2 regions of the Microbacterium cremeum genome follow, and region 1 is predicted to be linked to the other one. Evidence: predicted binding sites of a transcription regulator. Region 1 holds the regulator's gene; the other holds the start of a gene.

The links. The regulator LexA, encoded in region 1, represses DNA repair genes until DNA is damaged. The targets are predictions, from matches to a motif close to TCGAACANNTGTTCGA.
Region 2: IM778_RS00875 (intein-containing Rv2578c family radical SAM protein) is a predicted target of LexA. The motif match lies at 4,726-4,741, and genes of this name have one in related genera.

The regions. Positions count from the first base shown of each region.
Region 1 is NZ_CP063812.1:2,337,687-2,348,880, reverse strand. It holds gene metE (5-methyltetrahydropteroyltriglutamate--homocysteine S-methyltransferase) at 1-1,781, shown strand, start outside; gene IM778_RS10710 (hypothetical protein) at 1,785-3,284, opposite strand; gene lexA (transcriptional repressor LexA) at 3,342-4,022, opposite strand; gene IM778_RS10700 (LysM peptidoglycan-binding domain-containing protein) at 4,286-4,678, shown strand; gene IM778_RS10695 (histidinol-phosphate transaminase) at 4,727-5,821, shown strand; gene hisB (imidazoleglycerol-phosphate dehydratase HisB) at 5,818-6,426, shown strand; gene hisH (imidazole glycerol phosphate synthase subunit HisH) at 6,423-7,103, shown strand; gene priA (bifunctional 1-(5-phosphoribosyl)-5-((5-phosphoribosylamino)methylideneamino)imidazole-4-carboxamide isomerase/phosphoribosylanthranilate isomerase PriA) at 7,170-7,916, shown strand; gene IM778_RS10675 (SseB family protein) at 7,900-8,712, shown strand; gene IM778_RS10670 (pyridoxal phosphate-dependent decarboxylase family protein) at 8,819-10,207, shown strand; gene IM778_RS10665 (DUF1844 domain-containing protein) at 10,200-10,589, opposite strand; gene infC (translation initiation factor IF-3) at 10,859-11,194, shown strand, end outside.
Region 2 is NZ_CP063812.1:193,886-205,079, forward strand. It holds gene IM778_RS00855 (glycosyl hydrolase family 18 protein) at 1-268, shown strand, start outside; gene IM778_RS00860 (TetR/AcrR family transcriptional regulator) at 374-1,036, opposite strand; gene IM778_RS00865 (alpha/beta fold hydrolase) at 1,109-2,044, shown strand; gene IM778_RS00870 (hypothetical protein) at 2,141-2,389, opposite strand; gene IM778_RS00875 (intein-containing Rv2578c family radical SAM protein) at 2,564-4,717, opposite strand; gene IM778_RS00880 (M15 family metallopeptidase) at 5,267-6,271, shown strand; gene IM778_RS00885 (acyl-CoA dehydrogenase family protein) at 6,402-7,565, shown strand; gene IM778_RS00890 (ECF transporter S component) at 8,168-8,815, opposite strand; gene IM778_RS00895 (siderophore-interacting protein) at 8,812-9,684, opposite strand; gene IM778_RS00900 (energy-coupling factor transporter transmembrane component T) at 9,710-10,558, opposite strand; gene IM778_RS00905 (ABC transporter ATP-binding protein) at 10,555-11,194, opposite strand, start outside.

The sequences.
Region 1 (11,194 bases):
CCGAGGGCTTCGCGCCGCTGGACCGGCTCGACGACCTCCTCCCGGTGTACGCCGAGCTGCTGGCGAGCCTGCGCGCCGCGGGTGCCGAGTGGGTGCAGCTGGACGAGCCGGCTCTGGTGAGCGAGAGCCTGCCGGCCACGACGCAGGAGCTGGCGGATGCCGCGGCGCGCGCCTACGAGCGGCTCGGGGAGGCGGCCGACCGGCCCGCGATCCTCGTCGCCGCGGGATACGCGCAGCTGTCGGCCGAGGCCTGGACGGCTCTCGCCGCCGCGCCGATCGAGGCGCTCGCGATCGACCTGGTGCGGGGGTCCGTCCCGGCCGCGGCCCCGGGCCTCGAGGCGAAGACGGTCGTCGGCGGGGTGATCGACGGTCGCAACATCTGGCGTGGCGACCTCGAGGCGGCGTGGGAACGTCTGGAGTCGCTCGGCTCCCTCGACGCCGCACACGTGAGCGCCGGGACCTCGACGTCGCTCCAGCACGTGCCGCACGACGTCCGTGACGAACCCGGCCTCGCGCCGCGCCTGGCGTCATGGCTCGCGTTCGCCGACCAGAAGGTCGAGCAGGTCGTCACGCTGGCCACCGGCCTGGTGGCAGGACGCGAGGCCATCGGCGACGCGCTGGCAGAGGCATCCGCCGCCCTCGCCGACCGGCGGAGCGCGCCGGGCGTGCGCGACGGGGCGGTGCGCAGCCGCGCGGCGCGGCTCGCCGCCGCCGACTACTCGCGCGGTGAGTACGCCGCGCGAGTGGAGGCCCAGCAGGCGGCTCTCGACCTGCCGGTGCTCCCGACGACGACGATCGGCTCGTTCCCGCAGACCGGCGACATCCGCCGCGCCCGCGCCCGGCACGCCGCGGGCGAGCTCACGCGCGAGGAGTACGAGCGGTTCCTGCGCGACGAGATCGCGCGCGTCGTCGCGCTGCAGGAGGAGGTCGGACTCGACGTGCTCGTGCACGGCGAAGCCGAGCGCAACGACATGGTGCAGTACTTCGCGGAGCACCTCGACGGTTTCGCGGTGACGCGCAACGGCTGGGTGCAGTCGTACGGGTCCCGGGCGACGCGCCCGTCGATCCTGTGGGGAGACGTGTCGCGGCCGGCGCCGATCACCGTCGCGTGGTCGACCTACGCGCAGTCGCTCACCGACAAGCCGATGAAGGGCATGCTCACCGGTCCGGTGACGATCCTGGCGTGGTCGTTCGTGCGCGACGACCAGCCCCTCGCCGAGACCGCCGACCAGGTCGCGCTCGCCCTGCGCGATGAGATCGCCGATCTCGAGGCGGCCGGAATCGGCATCATCCAGGTGGATGAGCCGGCGCTGCGCGAGCTCCTTCCGCTCAAGACGGCCGACCAGCCCGCCTACCTCGACTGGTCGGTGGCCTCGTTCCGTCTCGCGACGGCGGGAGCGGCGGCGGCCACCCAGGTGCACACGCACCTCTGCTACTCGGAGTTCGACGTCGTGATCGACGCGATCGCGGCCCTCGACGCCGATGTGACGTCGATCGAGGCCGCCCGCAGCCGGGGCGAGGTGATCGGCGACATCGCGCACTCCGGCTTCGCGCACGGCATCGGGCCCGGCGTGTACGACATCCATTCGCCGCGCGTGCCGTCGGTGGGCGAGGTGGCCGAGCTGCTCGACCGCACCGTCGCCGAGCTGCCCCTCAGGCAGGTGTGGGTGAACCCGGACTGCGGCCTCAAGACCCGCGGATACGACGAGACGGTCGCCTCGCTGCGCAACATCATCGAGGCCACGCGCTCGGCGCGGGAGTCGGTCGCGGCGCCGGTGTAGCCCTCAGCGGACGCGCGGCTTGCGCTTCGTGCCGACGGATGCCGGCTCCGCCGTCCCGGCCTCGGCCGGCTCCGCGGAGGGGACCGGCTCCTCGGTGTCGACCGGCTCCTCGGTGGGGGCGGGCTCCTCGGTGGGGGCGGAGAGGACGACGACCTCGTCCGCGACGTCGTCTTCGGCATCCGTCGCCGAGTCACGTCGCTGCAGGATCTCGAGGATCCAGGTGACCACGAGCGCGACGATGACGACGAGAAGGACGTCGCCCGCCGACAGCGGCCGGAGTGCGAAGAGCCAGATGACGGCGAGTGCCACGACGATCGTGCGGACGGCGATGCGGTACCGTGCGAGCCACGCTCCGAAGCGGCCGGTCGTGAAGCCGTGGTCCGCCAGCCGCGCGCGCAACGAGGCGTTCATCGAGCCCACGGCGCCGCGCGTCCGGACGGCCGGAGACCATCGCCCGGCGAACCAGCCGAGGACCGCGATCACCGCTCCCAGGAGCGCCACGATCGCCGCGGTCTGCTGCATCGCCCCGACGAGGCTCTCGTACACGACGCCGAGCGCCGCCGAAGACAGGCCGAGCTGCACGGCGGCCTGGCCGACGACCGGGTAGCCGATCGCGAACGCCAGGGCGAGGGCGCCGCCGCCCACCACGAAACCGATGCCGGTCCCGAGGACCGCCGTGCTGCGGCGCCGGGCGATGAGGATGCCGATGACGAACAGGGCGATGGCGATGACCGGGAGCCACCAGCCCAGGGTGGTGGCGAGCGCGTAAACGGTCCGCACCGTGACCAGGGTCTCGCCGGTGCCGATGATGACGACGCGGTCGACGGCCGGGATCAGCTGCGCGATCCCGACGCCGCGGTCGAGGAGGTTCTGCTTGACGCCGTCGACGATCGTGCCCAGCTGGATGCCGAGACCGTCGTCGGTGAGCACCACCACGCCGCCGCCGTCCGAGGTCGCGGCGGCCGTCAGCACCCGGTGCGCGGCACGCGTGGTGGTCGTCCAGGTGTCGGCGAACGCGTCGGATTCCACGACCCTCGTCACGGTCTGGGTGAGGAGGTTGCTGAGGCCCTCCGCGGCCGGCGCCTCCAGCAGCCGCAGGGCGTCGGTCGCGCGAGGCGGCAGGCCGAGCTGGGCGATCCCGTCGAAGACGTCGGCGGTGAGCGCGTCGAAGTCGACCTGGGCCTCGACGGCCTCGACCGTCTCGTCGATGAGCATCTGCTGCACGGCCGGATCGTCGGCGAGCGGCGCGAGCGTGGAGACGAAGGCCGCCTCGTCGACGAGTTCCAGCCGCGCCCACGCGGTGACGACGGCCAGCGGGACGAGGATCGTCGCGATGACGATGCACAGCGCCGACAGGAACGCCCGCCAGCGCGAGCCGCGGGGACCGCGAGCGGTGTCCGCGGCCGGGGGCGCCTCGGTGCGGAGGCGGGCGTTCTCCGCCTCGAGCTCGGCCAAGCGGGCGTAGAGGTCGGGGGAGTCGGCGTCGGGCGCTGCGGTGGTCATCTCACCCTTATATCGTGGTGCCGCTCACACGGCTACACGCGCATCGGATGAAATCCGTCAGACCGCCCGGAGCACGGCGACGACCTTGCCGAGCACGACCGCGTCGTCGCCGAGGATCGGCTCGAAGGCGGAGTTGCGCGGGAGCAGCCAGGTGTGGCCGTCGCGCTGGCGGAACGTCTTGACGGTCGCTTCGCCGTCGAGCATGGCCGCCACGATCTCGCCGTTGTCGGCCGTGGCCTGCGACCTGACCACGACCCAGTCGCCGTCGCAGATCGCAGCGTCGATCATCGAGTCGCCCGACACGCGCAGCATGAAGAGGTCGCCCTTGCCGACCAGCTGCCGGGGGAGCGGGAAGATCTCTTCGATCTGCTGATCGGCCGTGATGGGCACGCCGGCGGCGATGCGGCCCACGAGAGGCACGAGAGCGGCGTCGCCGACCGACGGCGCGCTGTCGGCCGGGCTCTCGGTGGCGGTGCCGGGCAGATCGATCAGCACCTCCATGGCGCGCGTCTTCCCCGCGTCGCGGCGCAGATATCCGCTCAGCTCCAGCTGATTCAGCTGGTGCGTCACGCTCGAGAGCGACTTGAGGCCGACGGCGTCGCCGATCTCGCGCATGCTCGGCGGATAGCCGTGACGGGCGATCGAGCGCTGGATCACTTCGAGGATCGCGAGCTGCTTGTCGCTCAGGCTCTTGCGCCGTCGTGTCTGGGGCTTCTCGCGCCCGGCCGCGTCGCTCATGTCCGGCTCCCGTCTCGCGCCCGTCGGTGGAGCGCGGTTTCTTCGAATGTCGGAGGCCCGTGGTGGGGTTCTCGTATCGAAACCGTATCCGCCTGTGACCCGCGAGGGGAACAACCTCGCCGCGTGTCGCGTTCGAGAGTCGCGATCCGGATTCCGGTATTGACATCCTACAGACTCGAAGATAGCTTCGGAAAAGAGGTTCGCACCTCCCCGCTCCCGGCCGAGCGGGGAGTGCGAATCTCCCGCCCCCAGAGGAGGACAGCATGACCGCGATCGGCGTCACCACGACCGTTCCCTCGCCCGCCGATGCCACGCGGGCCGTCGCCATCCGGGCGACGCGTCTGCGCCTGACCGTGCGCGGGCGTCGCGTCCTCGCGCTGGCCGCCGCTCTGCCGGCGATCATCGCCCTCGCGTTCGCGATCATCGGCGGCGGCGCGGCGCTCGCGTCGCGCGACGAGGGGGCGCCGGCGGGCACTTTCTCCACGATCACCGTGGCGCCCGGCGACTCGCTGTGGTCGATCGCCGAGGAGGTCGCGCCGTCGCACGACCCGCGCGACGTCGTCGACCGGCTGGTGCGGCTCAACGCGCTCGACAGCGCGGTGGTGTGGGCGGGGCAGCGCCTGTCGATCCCGTCGGAGTACGAGCCGACGCCGTGACGTCGCGCGACGTCACGGGTCGCCGGTGGTCGGTGCGGCGCCCGTAGCATGGGAGGGGTGAGTCCACGCCTCGAAGACCTTCCCTTGCGCGCCGATCTCCGCGGGCAGAAGCCGTACGGAGCCCCGCAGGCAGCGCTTCCCGTTGCGCTGAACGTCAACGAGAACACGCATCCCGTGCCGCAGGACGTCGCCGACGACATCGTGGATTCGATCGCCCGCGCCCTGCGCGACGTCAACCGCTACCCGGACCGCGAGTTCACTGCTCTACGCGAGGGATTCGCCGACTATCTCGGCCACGGGCTCGACCGCGACCGGATCTGGGCCGCGAACGGCTCCAACGAGGTGCTCCAGCACATCCTCCAGGCTTTCGCCGGGCCGGGGCGCACCGCGTTCGGCTTCGCCCCCACGTACTCGATGTACCCCCTGCTCGCGCGGGGCACCGGCGCCGAGTGGATCTCGGGCACCCGGGCGCCCGACTTCACGCTCGAGGCCGCGGACGCGGCGGCTCAGGTCGCCGACGCGGCGCCCGACGTGGTGTTCCTGTGCTCGCCCAACAACCCGACCGGCACTCCGCTCGGCCTCGATGTCGTCGAGGCCGTCTACGACGCCACCGACGGCGTGGTGGTGGTCGACGAGGCGTACTTCGAGTTCGCCCCGCACGACCAGGCCTCCGCTCTGACCCTGCTCGAGGGGCGCGAACGGCTCGTCGTGTCGCGCACGATGAGCAAGGCGTTCGCGTTCGCAGGGGCCCGTGTCGGCTACCTGGCTGCCGACCCCGTCCTCATCGACGCGCTCCGCCTGGTGCGGCTGCCGTACCACCTGAGCGCACTCACGCAGGCGGCCGCGAGTGCGGCGCTGCGCCACGCGCCGGTCATGCTGCGGATGGTGGACGAGATCGTCGTGCAGCGCCACCGCATCGCCGCCACGGTGGAGGCGCTCGGCTACACGGCGCACGACTCGTGGACGAACTTCGTGCTCTTCGGCGGCGTCGACGACCCGGCCGCGACGTGGCAGGGGCTCTACGACCGCGGCGTGCTCATCCGGGACGTCGGGATCCCGCACCACCTCCGGGTCACGGCGGGCACGGCGGACGAGACGACCGCATTCCTCGACGCGCTGGCCTCGGTAGGATCGGCCGCATGAGCGCTGAACCCCGTACGGCGTCGCTCCGGCGAGCGACGAGCGAGTCCACCGTCGAGCTCGAGCTCGACCTCGACGGCTCCGGGCGCAGCCGCATCGACACGACCGTGCCGTTCTTCGACCACCTGCTGACGGCGTTCGCGAAGCACTCGCTCACCGACCTCACCGTGCGGGCGTCGGGCGACACCGACATCGACGCGCACCACACCGTCGAAGACATCTCGATCGTGCTCGGCCAGGCGATCCGCGAAGCGCTCGGCGACAAGTCCGGCATCTCGAGGTACGGCGACGCGCTCGTCCCCCTCGACGAGGCGCTCGCCCAGGCCGTCGTCGACATCAGCGGGCGCCCGTACCTCGTCCACACCGGCGAGCCCGCCGGATTCGAGCACCACCTCATCGGCGGACACTTCACAGGTTCGCTCGTGCGCCACACATTCGAGGCGATCGCCTTCAACGCCGCGCTCACCGTCCACGTCCGCGTGCTGTCGGGCCGGGACCCGCACCACATCGCCGAGGCCGAATACAAGGCGTTCGCACGCGCCTTCCGCCAGGCGAAGGCGCTCGATCCGCTGGTCGAGGGCATCCCCAGCACGAAGGGTGCTCTGTGAGCGAGGCTCCCGAGCTTCGCGCAGTAGACGCGGCGAAGCCGCTCGTCGCGGTCCTCGACTACGGCTCGGGCAACGTCCACTCCGCCGTCAAGGCGCTCGCGGCGGCCGGTGCCGACGCCCGCCTGACGTCCGATCGCGGTCTCGTGCTGGAGGCTGACGGGCTCGTGGTGCCGGGGGTCGGCGCCTTCCGCGCCGTCGCCGAGGCGCTCCGCGCCAGCCGCGGGGATGAGCTCATCGAGCGCCGCCTCGCCGGCGGCCGGCCCGTCCTCGGCATCTGCGTCGGCATGCAGGTGCTCTTCGAGCGCGGCGTGGAGCGCGGCGTCGACACCGAGGGCATGGGCGAGTGGCCCGGGATCGTCACCGAGCTCGACGCGCCCGTCCTCCCGCACATGGGGTGGAACACGGTGGAGCCCGGGGCGGGGTCGAGGCTGTTCCGTGGCATCGAGCACGAGCGGTTCTACTTCGTCCACTCGTTCGGCGTGCAGAAGTGGCTGCTCGATGTGCAGCCGCCGTTCCCGCAGCCGACCCTCACGTGGTGCACCTACGGAGCCCCGTTCCTCGCCGCGGTCGAGAACGGGCCGCTGTCGGCTACGCAGTTCCACCCCGAGAAATCGGGGGATGCCGGCATCCGGCTGCTCGCGAATTGGATCGAAGGGCTCAGCGGGGCTACCCTCTGAGATCGTGCCGTCCGCCGAGTGCGCTCCGCGGAACCTCCCGCACAGTTCTCAAACAGCCAGGGAGCCATGAACGATTTCGCCTCCACACCCAAGCTCGTCCTTCTTCCCGCGGTCGATGTCGCGGACGGCAAGGCGGTGCGCCTGACCCAGGGAGAGGCGGGCACCGAGACCAGTTACGGCGACCCCGTCGACGCGGCGCTCGATTTCGCGCGCCAGGGGGCGCAGTGGATCCACCTGGTCGACCTCGATGCGGCGTTCGGCCGCGGGAACAACGCCGCCGTGATGCGCAAGGTGATCAAGCAGGTCCGCGGCGTGCAGGTGGAGCTGTCGGGCGGCATCCGCGACGATCGCACGCTCGAGGCGGCGCTCGAGAGCGGGGCCTCGCGCATCAACCTCGGCACCGCGGCGCTCGAGAACCCGGAATGGGCCGCCGACGTGATCGGGCGCTACGGCGACGTGATCGCCGTCGGACTCGATGTGCGCGGCACGACGCTGGCCGCCCGTGGCTGGACGCGCGAGGGCGGCGACCTGTGGACGGTTCTCGCCCGCCTCGAGGAGGCGGGCTGCAGCCGCTACGTCGTCACGGACGTCACGAAGGACGGCACGCTCCGGGGTCCGAACCTCGAGCTGCTGCGCGAGCTGACCTCCCGTACTCCCAAGCCGGTCGTGGCGTCCGGCGGTGTGTCGAGTCTCGACGACATCGTGGCGCTGCGCGATCTCGTGCCGCTGGGCGTCGAGGGAGCGATCGTGGGCAAGGCGCTGTACGCCGGCGCCTTCACGCTCGCCGAGGCGCTGGATGTCGCCGGAAAGTAGCCCGCACGACCACGATCACGGCGCGGATCCCGCGACCGACTCCGCCGGCGTGCCGTGGGCGGGGCGCAGCTTTCACGACAATCCCCACTCGTCCGACGACGGCTCGGCCGATCCCGCGCTGCTCGCAGCGCTGACGGCGTTCCGGGCCGGTCGCGGCGGCCAGCGCGAGGTCGTGGACGCGTACCGCGGCGCCCGCCTCCTGATCCCGCTGCTCGCAGCACTCGGACAGGCTGACGAACCGGATTCCGGGAGCGTCGGCGCGCACGGTCTCGCCGTCGACAAGACGCAGGAGCTGTCGATCGTCACCGTCGCCGCCCCCGACGGGCGCCGCGTGCTGCCGGTGTTCACGTCGGTCGAGGCGATGGGGCGGTGGGATGCCTCGGCACGGCCCGTCCCGGTCGACGGCGTGCGCACGGCGCTGGCGGCCGTGGCCGACGACACCGAGCTCATCGTCGTCGACCCGGCCTCGCCGACGGAGTTCGTGATCCGCCGCCCCGCCGTGTGGGCGATCGGTCAGGGGCAGCCCTGGGAGCCGAGCTTCGCGTCGCCCGAGGTCTTCGCGGGGCTGAACGAGAGCATCGGCGGCGAACTCGCCGTGATCGACTTCGCCGTCGAGCCCGGCGACCCGGACGCCCGGCTGCGCGGACCCGAGCTCGTGGTGCGGCTTCATCTCATCCACGGGCTGGAGCAGGAGGAGCTCGACGCGGTCCTCGCGCGCCTCGCCAAGCGGTGGGCCGCCGATGATCGCATCGCGGTGCTCGTGGACTCGCTCACCGTCAAGCTCGTCCGCGCGTGACTCGCTGAACCTGTCGCGTCGTGCCGAGTCCCGGCATGCCGCGCATCGGGTGATCGGCGTAGAGTCCGTCCTGGCGTCGTGTGAACCCCGACACCGGGAGGGTGCCATGTCTGCGCAGCGTCCTGAATACGAATCCGCGCTGGAGGCGGCGCATCGTCACGCGCGGTCGTGGCTCGACTCCGTCGCGGACCGGCCGATCCGGCCGGAGGCCGACGTCGACGGCATCCTGGCGCGACTGGACCGTCGACTGCCCGACGAGGGGGAGCCGGCGCTCGACGTCGTCGGCGCGCTGGCCGAGGCCGTCGAGCCCGGACTCATGGCGATGGGGTCGCCCCGCTTCTACGGCTTCGTGATCGGCGGCACGTACCCCGCCGCGCTCGCCGCGGACTGGCTCGTCTCGGCGTGGGACCAGAACACCGGGTCGCGTCAGCCGACACCCGGCACCGCCGCGGTCGAGGAGGTCGCCGCGGGCTGGCTGCTCGACCTCCTCGGGCTTCCGCCCGGAAGCGGCGTCGGGTTCGTCACGGGCGCCACGAGCGCCAATCTGTCGTGCCTGGTCGTCGCGCGCGACGCGGTGCTGCGCGCCCGTGGGCACGATCCGCTCCGCGGGTTGCAGCGCGCCCCGCGCGTGCGCCTGCTCGCCGGTGACGCGGTGCACACGTCGGTCGTGCTCGCCGCCCGGATCGCGGGCCTGGGCGCGCCTCAGACCGTGGGTGCCGACGACGAGGGCCGCATCGACGTCGAAGGCCTGGAGCGCGCGCTCGCCATCGACCCCGACGCGGCGGCCATCGTCGCGCTGCAGGCCGGTGACGTGCACTCCGGCGCATTCGACGACTTCTCCGCGGCGATCGAGGTGGCCCGGCGCGCCGGGGCCTGGGTGCACGTGGACGGCGCCTTCGGACTGTGGGCGGCCGCGGCGCCACGCCTGCGCCACCTCGTGGCGGGAATGGCCGACGCGGACTCGTGGGCGACCGACGCCCACAAGACCCTCAACGTGCCGTACGACTGCGGCGTCGCGATCGTGCGGGACGAGGCCGCCATGACGGCGTCGCTCGGCGCCCATGCCGCCTATCTGCCGACGGTCGCCGACATCCCCGACCCGTACGATCGCGTTCCCGAGCTCTCGCGCCGTGCGCGCGGCGTGCCGGTATGGGCGGCGCTGCGCTCGCTCGGCCGGTCCGGCGTCGCCGACCTCGTCGACGGGCTCGCGGCCGCGGCATCCGCCCTCGCCGCCGGATTCCGGATGATCCCCGGCCTCGCGGTGCTCAACGACGTCGTCTTCACGCAGGTGTGCCTCGCCGGACCCGATGACACCGCGACCGCCGCATTGGGGGAGTGGCTGCGCGCCGAGGGCACCGTGTGGGCGTCGTCGTCGGCATGGCAGGGGCGCACCGTGGTGCGCTTCGCCGTCAGCAATCGGGGGACGGATGCCGCAGCCGTCGCCCGCACCGTGGACGCTGTCGCGCGCGGCGCGGCGGCGGTGGGGATCAGTTGACCGGGCCGGTCCACTTCTCGCCGGGGCCCTGACCGATCGGGTCGGGGATCACCGACGCCTCGCGGAAGGCCAGCTGCACCGATCGCAGACCGTCGCGGAGCGAGCGTGCGTGCATGTCGCTGATCTCGGGTGCCCCCGCCGTGATGAGACCGGCGAGGGCGTTGATGAGCTTGCGCGCTTCGTCGAGATCGGTCTGGGCCGCCGGGTCGTCGGCGAGTCCGACCTTCACCGCGGCGGCGCTCAGGAGATGCACCGCGGTCGTGGTGATGACTTCGACCGCCGGCACGTCCGCGATGTCGCGGGTGGCGGATGCCGCAGCGCGTTCCTGATCCTCCCAGCGGGCCTGGCGGTCGGCATCCTGTGCCGCCGCTGTGCCGTTCATGTCGCCGTCCCGGTCTCGAATCGTGTCCACGCCGTACTCTCTGATAGACTGCTGCGGTCTCCGGTGCGTTCTGCACCGGATCGGAAAGAGGATCTACATCCCACCCGCGCTTGCCGTTCCAGGCTACCGGGTCACGCACTCCGCCCCGACCGTTCCGCGGCCGGGGTAGCCGCTCGGGAATCGCGCGGGAACAGGGTGCAGAGTCGGCGCTCCCAGCGTCTCGACGGGTGGAGTGGATCGTCCTCCGCCCGCGACGCATCCGTGTCGCGGTGGTCATCACCCGCACGAAGGAGCTCCGCATCAGCGATCCCCGCACCAACGACCGCATCCGCGTCCCCGAGGTCCGCCTCGTCGGACCCGCGGGTGAGCAGGTCGGCGTCGTCCGCATCGAGGTGGCACTGCGCCTGGCCCAAGAGGCCGACCTCGATCTCGTCGAGGTGGCCCCGAACTCGAAGCCCCCCGTGGTCAAGATCATGGACTACGGCAAGTTCAAGTACGAGGCTGCGCAGAAGGCCAAGGAAGCGCGTCGCAATCAGGCGAACACCGTCCTCAAGGAGGTCCGGTTCCGTCTGAAGATCGAGGCACACGACTACATAACCAAACTG
Region 2 (11,194 bases), 1.8 Mb from region 1:
GTACCGCGGGGGAGAGCTGGTGTTCCTCGACGGGCGCGTATTCGAAGCGCAGTGGTACGCGAGAGGCGACGAGCCCGGCGCGTCCGTGCGCGGCCCGTGGAGCACGCTGACCGCGTGCGGCATCGACCCCGCCACCGTGCAGGACTGGTACGCCGACCGCATCTACCTCAAGGGTGACCAGGTCGTCTACGGCGGTGTCACCTATACCGCGCAGTGGTGGAGCCGCGCCGACGTGCCCGGCGCCAAGCACGGACCGTGGCGCCGGTGACCGGCGCGCTGCTCCGCAGCTGAACCCTGCCCAGGGCGGGCGCACGCACCCGACGGTGCGCCCGCCCTGCGGCGTGCCCGGGTGCACGGTGTTCGTGGCGTGGGGTCAGTTCGCGCGGGACCCGCGCACAGTGGCGACGAGCTCGGGGTCGCCGCCCAGGCCGATGAGTCGCGATCGGACCGCCGTCGCCGCGCGGGCGTAGGGCTCGGTGCTCGCGTGGAGCAGCGAGCGCGTGTTGGCGGCCTCCAGGAACGACACCATCTCGAACGTGAGCTGCCGGGCGTCGATCAGCTCGGGCAGCTCGCCTGCAGCCACGGCGTGCTCGATGCTGACGGTGAGGTAGTCCTCCCACTCGCCTGACGCCGCCACGACGGCGTCGCGCACGGGTCCGGGCTTCGAGTCGAACTCGACCGACGTCGCGGCGAAGAAGCAGCCGCCCCGGAAGACACGCGTCTCGGAGTAGGCGAGCCACAGCGTCAACAGCGCGCACACGCGCCCGAGACCGCGCTCCGTGCTCGCGCGCGCCGGGGCGACGACGTGGTCGATGAAGACCTCGCGCGCCGCGGCCACCACGGCCAGCTGCAGCTGCTCCTTCGAGCCGAAGAGCGTGGCGACGCCGCTCTTGCTGTGGCCTGCGGCATCCGCCAGCCGTCCGATCGTGAGCCCGTCCAGACCGTCGACCGACGCGGTGTCGACGGCGTGGGCGAGGATCGCGCGACGTGACTCGTCGCCGCGCATCCGCCGGCCGTCGATCCGCTCTTGTGTCATGGGACGAGATTACCGTACGATCGTTCGTATTCATACGTACGATCGTTCGTACACTTCAGGATTGGAGGCCCCATGGAACTCGGGCTCGCACTCGCCGGCACCTCCGTCCGTGCCGCATCGACCGTCTCGCCGCGCTGGGGCGCAGCGGTCGCCATGCCGCTGTTCGCCTCCGTGGCCAAGCCCCGGCCGGTGCACCGTGACGACGAGTACACGATGTCGCGCGCACGCCGCCGCACCATCCGCATCGCCGGGGTCCACCGGCGCGGCACCGATGTCACGGTGTACGAATGGGGATCGGGCGAGCGCACCGTCGTGCTCGCACACGGCTGGGACGGGCGAGCCAGTCAGTTCGCCACCCTCGTGCGCGACCTCGTCGCCGAGGGGTTCCGGGTGGTCGCCTTCGACGCCCCCGCGCACGGCGAATCGGCGGGTCGCCGCACGTATCTCGTCGACTGGATCGATGTGCTGACGCAGCTGCAGGCGCATCACGGCCGCTTCGCCGCCGTCGTCGGGCACTCGTTCGGTGGTCTCGGCTCACTGGTCGCGGTCGCGGGCGGCGTCGAGGCGGAGCGCGTGGTGACCGTGGCGTCGCCGGCGGATGCCGAGCTGCTGCTCGCGCAATTCCAGACGATGCTCGGCTACTCCGACGGGGTTGCGCGCGAGCTCACCGTCCGGTTCGTCCGGCGCTACTTCCCCACCGAGCAGGACCCCTTCGCGTGGCTCAGCGCCGTCCGCCGGCCGCTGTCGGCAGGCACCCCGTTGCTGGTCGTCCACGACGAGCGCGACCGGGTGGTCCCCTTCGGCGAAGCGGCTCGCATCGCGGGAGCGAACCCGGGGTCGATCTCGCTCGCCACGACGGGACTCGGGCACAGCCGCATCCTGAAGGCCGACGCGTTCCTCGACGCCGTGCTCGATTTCGTGACGACGGATGCCGCGCCCCACGGTGCCGCGCGCGCCGACGGCAACGCGGTGCGAAGGGTCGTGCCGCCGGCTCCGGCGCTGGTCTGACGGGGCTCCCGGCCCGGGCGCCCCACGCGCGACGGCTGCCCCACGGGCAGTCGTGACGGGCGGGACCGTTCTCGTCGATTCCGCCGCCGGAGGGCGTCACTGCGGGAGGTGCTCCTGCGCGGCGGCCTGCGCGCCCTCGTTGACGGCCTGCACGGCCAGCAGGGCGACCTTGCCCGCGAGGGCGCCGATGAGCAGGATGCCGCCGAACGACGCGCACACCGCTCCGATGAGCGGCATCAGCCCCGGGCTCGAGAACGCGAACAGCAGACCGACCACGAGCAGGATCGGCCCGACGACGATCCAGATGCCGACCAGGACGTCGAGCTTGCGCAGCGAAGGGGTCACGGTCGGAGCCTACCGAACCGTCTGCCGAGCGTGAGAGATCGCCCGGACCCGCGCGCCCACGGATACGATCGCACCACCGTCGCGGCCGTCCGCAGGATCTCAGGCCATGACCGAGCGAGTCCGAGCCGACAGCTCCGCGTACAGGCGAGCGCTCAGCTCGTGCGGTGAGGCGGCTCAGAACAGCGGGGTCGCCGCCGGGGTGGCGCGCCCCGCGCCGGCCGGACGCGCGGCCGCGGCGCGCCCGCGCGATGTCACGACGATCGACGCGGCACGTGCGTCGGCCCGCGCCGCGAGCCCTGCCACCGGCGCGCCGCGAGGCTGGTCGTCTTCCGCGCGCCCGTCGAGACCGTGCACCCGCAGCAGCGGGCGCACGCGCTTGGCGAGCCAGGCCTTGTAGGCCTTCGGCGCGTTGGCGCTCATGCCCGGATACAGCCCGCGATACGACGAGACCAGTTCCGGATGCCGCTGCTCGAGCCACTCCAAGAACCACTGCTTCGCTCCGGGCCGCAGGTGAAGGGCGCCGTACACGACGCGCACGGCGCCCGCCTCCTTGATGTGAGTGAGCGCGTGGTCGATCGCCGCGATGGAGTCGGTCAGGTGCGGGATGATCGGCATCAGGAACACCGTGACGCGGAACCCCGCCTCGGTCGCCGCCCGCACCGTCTCGAGCCGCGCGGTCGCGTTCGGGGTTCCTGGCTCGATGAGATGCTGCAACTCGTCGTCGAACACCGCGATCGACATCGCGAGGGTCACGCGCACGCTGGCCGCGGCATCCTTCAGCATCGGCAGATCCCGGCGAAGCAGCGTGCCCTTCGTGAGGATCGAGAACGGCGTACCCGATGCGGTGAGCGCCGACACGATGCCCGGCATGAGCTTGTAGCGGCCTTCCGCCCGCTGATACGGGTCGGTGTTGGTTCCGAGCATCACCGGGTCGCGCTGCCACGATCCGCGCCGCAGTTCCTTCTCGAGCACGTCCGCGACGTTGATCTTGACGACGACCTGCGTATCGAAGTCCCGCCCGGCGTCGAGCTCGAGGTATTCATGCGTCCCGCGGGCGAAGCAATTGTGGCTCACCACGCCGTTCGCGATGAAGTCGCCCGTCGAAGTGGTGATGTCGACCATGTCGATCGTCTCGCCGAGGTCGTCGATCGAGACGACCCTCAGGGGTGCGTCGGACTTCACCGCGTCCCCGATCAAGTTCAGCTTTCGCGAGATCGCCGGCTGCGCGAGTTCGAAGAAGCGACGGCGGGCAGCGAGTCCGCCGAGCAGTCTGATCGAAGTCACGCCGTTCGGCCTCACGGGCTCGACGATGAAATCGAACTGGTGTGCGGTGAACGCCGCTCCGATCGCATCGAGCATCTGAGGCGACTTGTTCGAGATTCGCAGGATTCCCCGGCTGTAACTCCCCTCCGCGTCGAAGACGCCGGCCAGGAATCCCCGCGACCACTCCGGCGAAGGGGCGGACGGCCAACCCACCGTTGACGTGATCACATCGAAATCCGCCGACTTCGAGGTGAAGATCGCTTCTATGGCGCGTCGGCGATCCGTCGCGGGCGCGAACGCGCGCGTGATCGTCGACACACCGGCCCGCTCGAGGTAGTCACGTGCGCGGTGGAGTGCCTCGTGGTCGGCCAGTGCAAGCCGGAAGCGGCTCGCCAGGTATGTGCCGCGACCGTTCGAGCGGGGATACTCGCGTCGAAGCATCATCGCATCGCCGCGGATCATGCCGCAGAGGTAGCCGACGCGATAGTCGTCGGTCTCATCGGGCGCGGGCCGAGTTCCTCCCAGCCCGAATCCCATGAGCTTGTTGTTGGTGGTCAGATACGGACGCTGGGCCTCGCCCGGCGCCGCCGCTTGCACGTACTTCCAGCCGCGCTCGGTGAGGAAGCGGTGGTCGCCGCTCGCGATGAGCTCGGTGTCGTCGGCCAGTCGTATGCGATACGCACGCTTGCGGGTGCGCCACTGAGCCGAGACCGTCGCCCTCACGTAGCGCCGATAAGTGCCCTCGCGGCGCGTGCCGACCACCTCGTCGCCGGGCCGGATGTCGCCGATCCGCTTACTGCGCCCCTCGGCCATCAGCACGAGCGTGTCGGGATGCAAGCAGTATACGCATGCATGCGAGCAGCCCCGGTACGGGTTCACCGTCCAGTCGAAGGGCATCGCGGAGGCGCTCGGCACGTGGTTGAGCGCGGACTTGCAGAGCACCTCGTGGAACGTCACGCCCGCGAACTCTGGCGTCGTCACCGAGCGCACCAGGCCGTTGAGCTGTTCCATGCCGGGCAGGGCCGCGGCATCCGCCACCCCCAGCTCCTGACCCTGCCAACGCATGACTCCATGAGAACAGATGTTCGATCGTGAGTCAAGGGAGTCGGTGTCCGAGTAGAACATCGAAGACGGCGGTTGCCTCGTGCCTCGCGCCTGCCCGGCGTTGGGGCCAGAATGGCAGACGTGACGGTGCCTGGCCCGCCCGCAGCCCCCCGGTCCACCCCCGGAACTCGTCGTGCCGCTCGAGCGATGCGCGAAGAGGCGGAACGGCGCGCCCGCGAGACGCAGCCGGAGGGGGACGAGCTCGTCGCATTCGACCTGCCGAGCGACGACTTCGCTCCGGTCTCGGTGCCTGCCGCACCGCCCGGCGCGCTCCCTCCGGGCCTCGTCCCCCCGGCCGTCCGCACCGGGCCGGGGTCGGCCGGCGCGGGTCAGGGCGTTTCGTCTCGCTTCGCTCGCTCAACGACCGGGGGTTCAGGTTCGAGGAGCGGGGGTTCGGGTTCGGCGACGACGGGGGCTTCGGGCTCGACGACGGGGGCTTCGGGTTCAACGACCGGGGGTTCGGGTTCGAGGGGTTCGGGTTCGGCGACGACCGGGGCCGCGGGCCGGCCGGTGTCGAGCGCGCGGCGTGCCGCGCGCGGCGCCGAGCTGCTCGAGGCGTCGGAGGACTCGTCGCCGGCGGCGCAGCACGCCCGCCCCAGGCGCATGGGGCGGATCGCCGTCGCCACGGGACTGGCGGCGGGCGCGGTGCTCCTGCTCGGGTCGTCGGCGCTGGTCACGGCGCTCATGACTCCGCCGGAGGCCACCGACGCGCCGGCGGCGCTGTCGCTCACGAACGATCCTCCCGAGATCGAGCAGCTGCCGGTTCCGGAGCTGGAGCAGTCCCCGGTCGTCGCCGACCTCTGCACCGTTCCCGAGGTCGCCGCCGCGCTGCAGGCCGGCGACGATGAAGGTGCGATCGTCGCGGCGGGAGGTGGCGAGGCGTTCCGCGATGCGGTCGCGGACGGACGGGCGCCGTGCGTGAACCTCGGCGACTCGACGCGCATCTGGACCGTCGTGAACAAGCTGCGACCCGCGACGCCCATCGAGTACCGCCCCGCTCCCCTCGTGCTGCCCGAAGGCGTGCGCAACATCGAAGGCGGCGCATTGCGCACGGATGCCGCATCCGCCCTCGTCTCGCTGGTCGCGGCGGCGCGCACCGCCGGTGCCGGCGAGCTCGCCTTGCTGAGCGGGTTCCGTTCGTACGAGGCGCAGCAGCGAACCTACGGCCGGCACTTCGCGGAGCGAGGCGACCAGGCCGACCAGGTGAGCGCGCGACCGGGCTACTCGGAGCACCAGCTCGGTCTCGGCGCCGACGTGGTGGCGTGCGCCGGTCAATGCAGCAGTCTCGATGCGCTCGCGGCGACGCCTCAGGGGCAGTGGGTCGCCGAGCACGCCTGGGAGCACGGCTGGATCGTGCGCTACGTCGAGGGCAAGACCGGCATCACCGGCTATCTGCCCGAGCCGTGGCATCTGCGCTACATCGGTCCGGAGCTCGCGAAGGCGTACCACGACGGCGGATGGACCTCGCTGGAGGAGTTCTTCGGGCTCGAGGCCGCCCCGGGGTATGCCAATTGAGCGGTCGAGGCATCCGTCGCGGAACTCGATCCCAGAATCCATGAGACTGAATGTCGCCGTTCGGGCGTAGGATCGACCGTGCCGTGGTCCAGAGGCCGCGGGCTCGACGAAGAGAGAGGTTTCGCCTGCCATGGAGCGGGATATCTACGACGAGGACCACGAGGCGTTCCGCGACGTCGTCAAGGAGTTCATCAAGCGCTACGCGTCCGAAGAGAAGCGCAAGCAGTGGGACGAGGCCGGCGAGATCGACCGCGCCACCATGCTCGCCGCGGGCGAGGCCGGCATCATCGGCCTCTCGGTGCCCGAGGAGTTCGGCGGCGCCGGCATGCTGCAGGACTACCGCTTCCGGGCGATCGTCCTCGAAGAGACGATCAGCGCCGGCCACGGCTCGCTCGCCGGCGCACTCGGCATCCAGGACGACCTGGCCGTGCCCTACATCGCCCACATGGGCACGCAGGAGCAGAAGGAGAAGTGGCTCCCCGGCATGGCGACCGGCGAGATCCTCGGTGCTCTCGCGATGACCGAGCCGGGCGCGGGCAGCGACCTGCGCGGCATCAAGACCACGGCGAAGAAGGTCGACGGCGGCTACATCGTCAACGGCGCGAAGACGTTCATCTCGTCGGGCAAGACCGCCGATATGGTCGTCACCTTCGTCAAGACCGGTGAGGGCACGCGCCCCGACGCCTTCAGCCTGCTCATCATCGAGAACGGCATGGAGGGCTTCGACCACGGCAAGAAGCTCGAGAAGATGGGCTTCCACGGCTGGGACACCGCCGAGCTGTCGTTCACCGACGTGTTCGTCCCCGACGAGAACCTCATCAGCGGCAAAGAGGGCCAGGGCTTCATCCAGCTCATGATGAACCTGCCGCTCGAGCGCCTGTCGATCGGTGTCGCCGCGGCCGCCGCCGCCGAAGCCGCCTTCGTGTGGACCCGCGATTACACGCTCAGCCGTGAGGCGTTCGGGCAGGCGGTCGCGGACTTCCAGAACACGCGCTTCAAGCTCGCCGACATGGCGACGACCGTCGACGTGCTGTGGGCCTACATCGACCGCGCGATGATGCTCTACAAGGACGCCAAGCTCACGGCCGAAGAAGCGGCGAAGGTCAAGTTCTGGGCCACCGACCGCGAGTGGGAGCTGCTCGACATCGGCGTGCAGCTGCACGGCGGCTACGGGTACATCACCGAGTACCCGATCGCGCGCGCGTTCCTCGACGCTCGTGTGCACCGCATCTACGGCGGCACGAACGAGATCATGCGCGACATCGTCTCGCGCCAGATCGTCGGCAAGCGCTGACGCGCGGGGGGTCGAGGTCGAGCAGGCAAGGAACGGCCCGAACCGAGACCCCCACCGCCCACTGAACGACGGATGCCGCGACCCCGGCCCTCTCGAGGGCTGCGGGTCGCGGCATCCGTCGTCTTCGGCACTCGCCCCCGGCTCGCGAGCGCCCGCCCCGCATGGCGCGCTTTTGCTCCGCAGTCACTTTCCGCGGCCGGTGGGCCCTGGAGCGCGCGGAAGGTGACTGCGGAGCGGTGGGTGGGTTTGCGGGGTCGTGGGGGCGGCGCTCACGGTCGCATCGTGATCGCCGCGTGGCGCTCTTGCTCCGCAGTCACTTCTTGCGGTCGGTGGGCCCTGGGGTGCGCGGAAGGTGACTGCGGAGCGGTGGGTGGGTTTGCGGGGTCGTGGGGGCGGCGCTCACGGTCGCATCGTGATCGCCGCGTGGCGCTCTTGCTCCGCAGTCACTTCTTGCGGCCGGTGGGCCCTGGGGTGCGCGGAAGGTGACTGCGGAGCGGTGGGCGGGTTCGCGGAGAGCGCGGGGGCCGCGAGGGCCGCGAGGGCCGCGGGGCCGCGGGGCCGCGGGGGCCGCGCGGGCGACGGGGGCCGAAGGGGCGGGGGGATCAGTGCTGGCCGGCAGGCCCGGCGCCACGACCGAGGCCGCGCGAGGCGAGGCCGCGGCGGCGCGCCAGCTTCGCGACGCCGGCCTTGCGCAGCCGGTCGGCGATGAGGATGCCGAGCCCTGTGCCGACGACGCAGCTGGCCAGCGTGATCGCGAAGTAGGCGATCTGCATGCCGACCGGGATCGTCCACAGGTCGAACGAGGCCGCGGCCATGATCGGATACACGATGCCGACGATCAGCGCGCTGACGTAGTGCAGCCACGTGCTCCAGAGTCGGTAGATCACGAGGATGAACGCCAGCTCGGCGAAGAACGACCACCACAGCGTCGTGCCGATCGCGCCGATCGTGAAGAACGGCGCGAGCACGAGCCCCGAGATGAGCCCGACGAGCAGCCCGGCGAGCGGGCGCTGCAGGAGCCGCAGCGCGATGACGGCGGGCATGAGCCACAGCCCCGCGATCGCGACCGAGACGAGCGGCACGGCGATGAACAGCATCGACGAGACCCACCAGCCCGCGGCCAGCACGATGCCGCCCGCGACGCCGATGGCGGCGCACGTCAGCAGGTAGGCGGTCGAGACCTGGGCACGGTTCGAACGCCGGCGGAGGGCGGGCTGCGCCGGCGTCGTGGTCGACCCCTCCGCGCTCACGCGTGCACCTCGGCCGTGCGCTGCGACTTGGGCGCCGGCGACGCGGCGCCCTCGCGCCAGTAGCCGCAGAAGCTCACGTGGTCCTTCGAGACGCCGCGCTCGCCGACGAGGTGACGACGGCCGTCGGTCGGCAGGGCCTGCTCACCGACGAGGTAGGCATGGAACGGGGCATCCGGGAGCGCCGCTTCGCGAAGAGCCTGCAACGCGAGTGTCCCCGGCTTGCGGCCGTGCTCCCGCACGACCCAGCGCACCGCGATCCCGGCCGGGTGCTCGAAGTCCAGCGCGTCCTCCGTCGAGGGCACCTCCACGATCGCGAGGCCCGAGGCGTCGGCCGGAAGCGTCGCGCAGATGCCCGCGACCGCCGGCAGCCCGGTCTCGTCGGCGACGAGCACGACGCGGTCGACGCCGCGCTCGGGGTTGAAGGCGAGGCCCTCGTCGATGATGACGACGCTCTCGCCCGGCTCGCACGTCTCGGCCCAGCGCGACGCGGGGCCCGCCGTGCCGTCCTCCGCGGAGCCGTGGAGAACGAAGTCGACGTCGATCTCGGCATCCGTCGTCTCCGTCGCGGCACGGTAGGCGCGCACCGTGTAGTTGCGCATCACCGGCCGCACGCCGTCCGGGATGCGCAGGTACCGCAGGTAGCCGAACAACTTGTTGGCCTTCGCGGGGAGCCGCTCGAGGCCCTCGTCGCCGCCGAGCGGCAGGAAGATGCGGAACCACTGGTCGTAGCCCATCGCGCGGAACTGCGAGATCTCACCGCCGCCGAGCGTGACGCGCATCCAGTGGGGCGAGAGTCGCTGCGTGCGCAGCACGGTCAGGTGCACGAGACCCTGGGTCTCGGGCTTGACGAGTCGACTGGCCTGAGCCATGCGTTCTCCGTTCGGGGTCAGGGGGCTACAGGCTCCACGGGAAGAGGAGCCAGAAGAGGGCGGCCGAGACCGCCCAGAAGAGCACGATGAAGACGGTGTCGCGTGCGCGGAACGGCACCAGATATCGCTCGGTGCGGTCGAGGTGCGCGCCGAATGCGCGGGCGTCCATCGCGAGGGCCACCCGCTCGGCGTGGCGGATCGCGCCCGCCATGAGCGGCACGACGTACCCGAACCAGCGCGCCACCGCGGCGAACGGACCGCGGCCGCCGTGGGCGCCACGCACCCGGTGCGCCTGGCGGATCACGTCGAGCTCGTGCCCGAAGCGGGGCACGAAGCGGAACGCGGCGAGCGCCGTGTAGCCGATGCGGTACGGCACGCGCAGCTGCTGCACACCGGCGCGCACCAGGTCGGGCCCGGTCGTCGACAGACCGGCGATGAGGGTGAGTGCGACGATCGCCGCGAGCCGCAGTCCCGTCGCGAAGCCGACGTCGAGAGCGCCGCCGTACAGCGTCCACCCCCCGATCTGCCACACGACGACGGACTGGTCGACGCGGGAGGCATCGGTCCACAGCGAGAAGCCGAACCCGATCACGAGGGCGCCGAGGGGCAGCGCCAGCAGCAGGATCGCCGCGAGGCGCCGCGTGAACTTCACGCCCACCAGCAGCACGACGTACGCGAGCACGAGGAACGCGGCCGGGGTCGCGGCATCCCTCACGAACACCAGCAGCACCATCGCGGGAAGCGGCGCCGCGAGCTTCGCGAGCGGGTTGAGGCCGTAGAGGAAGCGGACCGGGGATGCCTCGACCCGCCGCGAGTACGGATCGAACGACGAGTGCGCGGCCGTCGCCGCGGTCAGGGGTCCGGTCTCGGTCATCCGGCACCCCCGCGCGGATGTGGAGTCCGAGCCGGCGTACCGAACTCCTGAGATTCTGCGGTCGAGCGGTCGGAATCGGCGGGTTCGGGCGAATCCGCGCAGTTCTTCAGGAGTTCGGACCGGGGACGAGCAGGTGTCGGCGCCAGGGGGAGGTCGGTCGCGGGGCCGGGGAGGTCGGCGAGCCGGGACACGCGCGAGAGCTGCGGATGCCGCTGCAGCCCGCGCAGGGCGCGTCGCAGCGGCGGGGGGCGCAGGCCGGCGCGGGCGATGAGGTCGTCGTCGGCGAAGATCTCCGAGGTCGGGCCTGCCGCGAGCACGCGTCCTTCGGCCATCACGACCGTGCGGTGCGCGTAGTCGGTGACCAGCTGCATGTCGTGGGTGACGACGATGATCGTGGTGCCTTCGGCGTTGAGCTCCGACAGCAGTGCGAGCAGCTCGTCGGCGCGCGCGCGATCCTGCCCGAACGTCGGCTCGTCGAGCACCAGCACGGGCGAACCGCCGACGAGCGCGGTGCCGACCGACAGCCGCCGCTTCTGCCCGCCCGACAGCAGGAACGGGTGGCTGTCGGCCTTGTCGCCGAGCCCGAACCGCTCCAGGAGCGCCTCGGTGCGGGCGCGCACCTCGTCGTCGGGCAGG